DNA from 3 places in the Stenotrophomonas maltophilia complex sp. Om-AH-Sm3 genome. Region 2 is predicted to be linked to each of the others. Evidence: predicted binding sites of a transcription regulator. Region 2 holds the regulator's gene; each other region holds the start of a gene.
The links. The regulator FliA, encoded in region 2, starts transcription of late flagellar genes. The targets are predictions, from matches to a motif close to TAAAGTTTNNCNNNCNNNGGCCGATAA.
Positions count from the first base shown of each region.

Region 1: AC10QF_RS16520 (methyl-accepting chemotaxis protein) is a predicted target of FliA. The motif match lies at 1,138-1,164, and genes of this name have one in related genera.
Region 3: AC10QF_RS13875 (methyl-accepting chemotaxis protein) is a predicted target of FliA. The motif match lies at 1,415-1,441, and genes of this name have one in related genera.

Region 1 covers NZ_JBYBLQ010000015.1:70,545-72,807, reverse strand. Annotated here, with positions in the region: gene AC10QF_RS16520 (methyl-accepting chemotaxis protein) at 1-1,108, opposite strand, end outside; gene AC10QF_RS16515 (L,D-transpeptidase family protein) at 1,342-2,263, shown strand, end outside.
Region 2 covers NZ_JBYBLQ010000003.1:345,363-347,625, reverse strand. Annotated here, with positions in the region: gene AC10QF_RS06205 (protein phosphatase CheZ) at 1-418, opposite strand, end outside; gene cheY (chemotaxis response regulator CheY) at 418-810, opposite strand; gene AC10QF_RS06195 (RNA polymerase sigma factor FliA) at 868-1,611, opposite strand; gene AC10QF_RS06190 (MinD/ParA family ATP-binding protein) at 1,608-2,263, opposite strand, start outside.
Region 3 covers NZ_JBYBLQ010000010.1:150,637-152,899, forward strand. Annotated here, with positions in the region: gene AC10QF_RS13875 (methyl-accepting chemotaxis protein) at 1-1,296, opposite strand, end outside; gene AC10QF_RS13880 (NAD-dependent epimerase/dehydratase family protein) at 1,508-2,263, opposite strand, start outside.

The sequences.
Region 1 (2,263 bases), on a different contig from region 2:
TGCTGAAATCGCCGGCGCGTGCGGCACGGGCCAGTTCATCGATCTGCGCGTTGATCGCCATCAGGCTCTGCTTCACCGCTGCCAGGGTGCGGGTCAGCGTGCCCTTCTCGCCCGGGTAGTCCGGCAGGTCGCGGCTGAGGTCACCCATGGCGTAACGCTGCATCACCTCGGCCATCAGCAGTTCCACCTGCACGTGCGACTCCACCAGGCTGTTGGTGGCCTGCACCATGCGGCCGAAATCACCGGGGAACGCACTGGCGTCCATGCGATAGCGGATTGCACCGGCCTCGTGCTGCTCGGCCATCTGCAACTGCGCGCCGATCGCCGCCTGCACACTCTGGCGCACGCTGGCCATCGCCTCGCCCAGCTGGGTCAGCTCGTCGCGGCCACCGAGGCGGAACTCCTGGTCCAGCTGTCCCTTGGACAGGCGCTCGGCCAGGTTCACCGCGCGCGCCAGCGGACCGGTCAGGCTGCGGCCGATCATCACCGAGGCACCGATGCCCACCAGCAGCGCGACGCCGCCCAGCACCAGCAGCTGCAGCAGGCTGCGCTCGCCCAGGCGGATCGCCTCGGCGGCAGCCTCACGGCTTTCCTTCTCCTCGAAGTCCACGCCATCGGACAGCGCCTTGTTCCAGCCGTTGGCGGCTTCCTGCACCGGACCCAGGGTCAGCGCCACGGCGCCCGGGTAGTCGCCCTGCTCCATCAGTTCGCTGGTCTGCTTGTTGAGCGGGCGCGCGATGGCACGCTTGGCCGCGATGGTTTCCGCGATGGCCTTGCCCTCCGCATCGCCTGGCAGTGCCTGGTAGGCGGTCCAGCTGGCCTCATAGCGCTTGACCAGATCGGCAATGCGCTTCTCATCGCTGCCGCGGTCTTCGCCCTGACGGATCAGCATCTCGCGGCGCACCACCATCATCTGGTTGTTGGCGTCGAGCATCTGCGACAACAGGCGCACCTTGGCCACGCTGACGTCGACCACCTGCTGCATCGCGCGCTTCTGCACGACGCTGGCGGTGGCGCCGGTGGCCACTACGGCGGCAACCAGCAGCAGCAACAGGCCAAAGCCCAGCCCAAGACGCCAGGCAACCCTGACGTTCCTCAAGTAGTTCATGGGGGTATCCAAAACGGGGGGATGTGGCCTTATCGGCGGCACGGCAGGCAATCTTGATCGCCGCCCATCGACGGCGTCGGCCACCGTTCACCTTGGTGAGTCCCCGTCCCAGCGGCACCTGCCGGTGCCAGCCGGCCGCAATGACATGCCTGCTCATGCGGGTATCAGATCCCTTTCACGGCGGCTCCGCACCGTCTGCGGGCAAGGTGGCGGCGTACCTGCTGGAGATCCCAATGCGCTCATCTGTGTCCCGATCCACCCTGCTCGCAATCTCGCTGCTGGCGTCCCCGGCCTTCGCGCAGGCGCCGCCGCCCAACCTGCCCGCCCCCATTGCCGAGAAGGCTGGCCCGGACACCGCAGTGCGCTCCGCACTGCATGCCCAGGTGCTGCTGGATCGTGCGAACTTCTCTCCGGGCCAGATTGATGGTGAGGTAGGCAGCAACCAGCGGCGGGCGGTGTCAGGCTTCCAGACGGCACACGGCCTGACCGTAACGGGTGAGCTGGACGACGCCACCTGGAAGGCTCTGCAGGCCGATACGATCACGCCGCTGGCCAGCTACACGCTGACTGCTGAGGATGTCGCCGGCCCGTTCCAGCCGATACCGAAAGGACCCGCCGCCCAGGCCAAGCTGAAATCGCTGGGCTACAGCAGTGTGGAAGAAGCCTTGGGCGAGCGCTTCCACGCGTCCCCAGAGCTGATGAAGATGCTCAATCCCGGCGTGGATCTGACCAGGGCTGGCAGCCGCATCCAGGTCCCCAACATCGCCCCGGCCGCATTGCCGAAGGCCGCCAGGATCGTGGTCGACAAATCCGACTCCACGCTGCAGCTACTGGACGCGCAGGGCAAGCTGATCGCGCAGGTGCCGGTGTCATCCGGCAGCCAGCACGACCCGCTGCCGATCGGCGAATGGAAGATCCTGGGCGTTTACCGCGACCCGCCGTTCCACTACAACCCCAAGCTGTTCTGGGATGCACGCAAGGGCGAAAAGAAAGCCACGCTGCCGCCCGGCCCGAACAATCCGGTCGGCCGGGTCTGGATCGACCTGTCCAAGCCGCATTACGGCCTGCATGGCACGCCCGAGCCCGGCCATGTCGGCAAGACCGAGTCGCATGGCTGCGTACGCATGACCAACTGGGATGCGCTGCGCGTGGCCG
Region 2 (2,263 bases):
TCAGGTCCTGGTAGCTCTGGGTCAGGGCGATCTCGGTGAGGTTGTGGCGGATGCGCTCGAGCTGTGCATCCTGGCCCGGCTGCAGGCCTTCGGCGCGCAGCTGTTCGGTCAGGCTGCGGCATTCCTCGGCCAGGTCCAGGGTGCGGTGCGTCGCCTGTTCGGTCATCGCCACCACGTGGTCCAGGCGTGCGCAGGCATCGTCCAGTTCGCCGGCCTCGCTGGGCACGGTCGGCAGTTCACCCAGGGCCTGCCCGAGCTCGCGGGCCAGCCGCGAGAGGCCGCTCATCATCGGCTGCGTGCGCAGCGCGACCAGTCCGTCGATGCGTTGCCGCCAGGCGGTTTCGTCACCGGACTCCAGTGCGTCCAGTGCTTCCTGCAGGCGCAGGGCGAGGGCATTCTTGTCGACCGTGGTATCCATCAGGCACTGGCCGCCAGGCGTTCGAAGATCTTGCCGAGCTTCTCTTCCAGCGTCTGCGCGGTGAACGGCTTGATGATGTAGCCGTTCACGCCGTTCTGGGCCGCTTCGATGATCTGCTCGCGCTTGGCTTCGGCGGTGACCATCAGCACCGGCAGGGTCTTCAGCTTGGCGTCGGCACGGATCGCCTTGAGCAGCTCGATGCCGGTCATGACCGGCATGTTCCAGTCGGTGACCACGAAATCGAACGGCTGGCTCTGCAGCAGCGACAGCGCGGCATGCCCGTCCTCGGCTTCGGCGGTGTTGGTGAAGCCCAGATCGCCCAGCAGGTTCTTGACGATGCGACGCATGGTCGAGAAGTCGTCGACGATCAGGATGCGCATGTTCTTGTTCAAAGCAGAGTTCCTTTGTTGTTCATTCCGGGCGGCCGGGGGCAGCTGCCTCGGGGATGTTCATTCTTCGAGGCCGGCGTCGACGGCCTCGAATACCTTCAGCCGGCCGCGCAGGCGCAGCACGGCCTGGCCGTGGATCTGGCAGACCCGCGACTCGCTCACGCCGAGCACCGCGCCGATCTCCTTCAGGTTGAGTTCCTGCTCGTAGTAGAGCGAGAGCACCAGCTGTTCGCGCTCGGGCAGATGGCCGATGGCCTTGCCCAGCTCGCGGCCGAACTCGCTGCGCTCCAGCACCTGCTGCGGGGTCGGGCCACCCTGTGCGACCGTGTCCAGCTCGCCCTGGTCCTCAATGCGCGACTCCAGGCTCAGCACCTGGCCACGCGCGGCGTCTTCCATCAGGCGCAGGTATTCGGGCAGTGGCATCTCCATCGCGGCGGCCACTTCGGTGGCGCTGGCGGCGCGGCCGCTGCTCTGTTCCAGGCGGCGGATGGTGGCCGCAGCATCGCGTGCACGGCGGTGCACCGAGCGCGGCACCCAGTCGCCACGGCGGATCTCGTCGATCATCGAGCCACGGATACGGATCGAGGCATAGGTCTCGAACGAGGCGCCCTGGTCGGCGTCGTAGCTGCGCGAAGCCTCGATCAGGCCCATCATGCCAGCCTGGATCAGGTCGTCGACTTCGACGCTGGCCGGCAGGCGCGCGGCCAGATGGTGGGCGATGCGCCGCACCAGGTCCGAGTGCTGGGCGATGACCTCGTTGGCCGCCGAGCGCTGGACTTCCCTGTACTGGGCCGCGCCCTTCATGCCGCCACCCCGCGCTGCTTGAGGATGCGTTCGAGGAAGAACTCGACGCCGCCGCGTGGTTCGGTCGGCGCCTGCCAGCGGGCCGTGCGGCGCGCGATCTCGGTGATCGCCAGTGCGGACGGGCTGGACGGGTAGGCCTTCACCACCGGCTGCTGGCGCTGCACCGACAGGCGCAGCCAGTCATCCTGCGGCACGCAGCCCAGGTAGTTCAGCGAAACATCGGCGAGGAACTTCTCGCAGACGCGGGTCAGCTTCTCGTACAGCACGCGGCCCTCATTGGGGTCGCGTACCATGTTGGCCACCACCTGGATGCGGTCCACGCCCCGTTCACGCGAGAGCACCTTGATCAGCGCGTAGGCGTCGGTGATTGAAGCCGGCTCGTCACAGACCACGACCACGGTGTCCTGCGCGGCCTGGCAGAAGGTCAGCACGCCGTCGGTGATGCCCGCGGCGGTGTCCACCACCATGATGTCCAGCTCGCGCTCCAGCTCGGAGAACACGTTGACTAGGCCGACGTGCTCGGCCGGGGCCAGCTCGGCCATGTGCCGGCGGCCGGACGCGGCCGGGACCACCAGCACGCCGTTCGGGCCTTCGACGATGACATCGTCCAGCGAGCAGCGGCCGGCAACCAGGTCGGCCAGCGTAAAGGTGG
Region 3 (2,263 bases), on a different contig from region 2:
CACCATGCGGCCGTACTCGCCCGGGAAGGCCGCAGCATCCATGCGATAGCTGAGTTCACCGGCATCGTGGCGGCGCGCCATTTCGGCCTGCGCAGCCATCACCGACTGCAGCTGCCCACGCATGCCCTGCATTGCGTCCAGCAGGCGCCCCACTTCGTCGTTGCTGCGCGCCGGCAGCGTGCTGTCCAGCTTGCCGGCGGCGACATCGCCGGCCACGCGCACCGCTTCGGCCAACGGGCGGATCGCCAGGCGGCGCAGCAGCACGTAGACGCCCGCGCTGAGGGTCAGCGCGGCGATTACGCCGACCAGCAGGGTCAGCCACAGCAGCTGGCGTGCCTCAGACACGATCACCGCATGCGGCATCACCACGCCCAGCGCGAAGCGTTGCGGGGCGTCGCCCACGCGCAGCGGCACATACACGCGTACGTTGCCGGCCGCGTCGGGGCTGAAGGCCTCGAACGGACGGTCGGCGGCGATGTCGGCCAGCATGCTGCGGGTCAGGGCATCGTTGCGCGGCTTGCCGATCTCGGCGGCATTGGCCGAGGCCAGCACCACGCCCTTGGGCGACAGCAGTTCGACGCGGCCAGCCCCCATCGGCTTCAGCGTTGACAGGTGCTTCTGCAGCGCTGCCAGCGAGAAGTCGACGGTGAACACGCCCAGGAATCTGCCGTTCTCGATGATCGGCGTGCTCAGGGTGCTCATGAGCACCTTCTGGCCGGCGATGTCATAGGCGTAAGGTTCGCTGACCTTGGGCAGCTTGTCGCGGCTGGGCACCATGTACCAGTCACCGGAACCGCTGGCAGTCTCGGTGTAGTCGGTCATCACCGACTGCTGCGGTTTGCCGTCTTGCCAGGCCCAGTAGCTCATGTAGCGGCCGGTGGCATCGTGTGCTTCGGAATTGACGAACTCCGCATCCTTGCCGTCGAAGGCATCGGCCTCCCACATGGTGCTCTTGCCCAGCCATTGAGGATGAGCACGCAGCTGTTCGCCGAGCACCGCCGCCAGGCTGGCGCGGTCGGGTATGTCACCACGGGCACGCTGGGCCAGCACGGCCTCGACCATGGCGTCATTGCTGGCGAAAGCGGTGCCCAGATCAGCTGCCACCTGGCGCGCCTCGGCGTTGGCCTCGCTGGTCATGGTCTGGCGCGAGGCGCTGATCAGACTGGCGCTGGCCTGTCGGTAGATCAGGAAGGCGGTCAGGCCGAAGCACAGCAGCGCGATCACGGCGGTGCCCAGCATCAACTTGTGGGCGATGCTGCCCGGGCGTTGGGCAGCGGCAGAGCGGGAAGAAGACATGGGAGGGTCCGCAAGGCAGTTCAGGACGACCGGCACCACGAGGGCACCGCGCAGGCGCGCGATCCGTCGCGCAGGCCACCGGCCGCCGGGGCGCGCCCGGCGCTGGAAGCGCACTGGGTTAGCGGCCGCCCGCCAACGAGGTTGAGGCGGTCGGCCTGCACATTCCTGAATCCGCTCAGGGTCGGCTCAACGCTCCCCCTCTGCGATGCCCTCACTCGGCCACGCGGTCCTTGATCCACTGTGCCCGCGGCAGTACCTCGATGCTGCCGACGGCATACTGCTGAAGCACGTCGTCCGGCCCGAAGCACGGTTTCCAGCCCAGCGCGCCGCGCAGGCGGGCACTGTCGTAGACACGGTCGATGCTCAATGGCAGCGGCCAGCCACGGCGTTCGAATTCGGCCAGCAGCTGCGGCGCGCGACGGGCCAGCACGCTGCGCGGGTGGGTGGCCAGCTCCAGGCAGTCCTCGCGCCGGAACGGCGTCGGCGCACAGGCAAGGTAGCGCGCGAACGGGGCGCCTTCGTCGAGCAGCAGTGCAGCATGTGCGCTGGCCACATCGCGGGCGTCGATGCCGCGGTGCAGGCGGAACATCGCCATCCGTTCGGGCGGTTCCGGGAAACACCGGCCCATGCGCAGCACGCGAACGCTGAAGCCCGGCGTAGCGGCGGCTTCGGCCAGGGTCTCTGCCTGCAGCTTGGTACGGTGGTAGATCGTGCGCGGCAGCGGCTCGGTGTCTTCGTCGATCCAACGGCAGCCACCGGCCACCACGGCATGGCCATACAACGCAGTGGTGCTGGTCAGCACGAAGCGCCGTGCACCGGCTTCGCGTGCCGCCTGCAGCAGGTGCGCCGTGGCATCCACGTTGATCTGCTGGAACACCGCATCCGGCACCAGGCCGACATGTGGGGCATGCAGGGCCGCGGTATGGATGACCGCATCCACGCCCTGCATCGCGCGCGCGACGGCCTG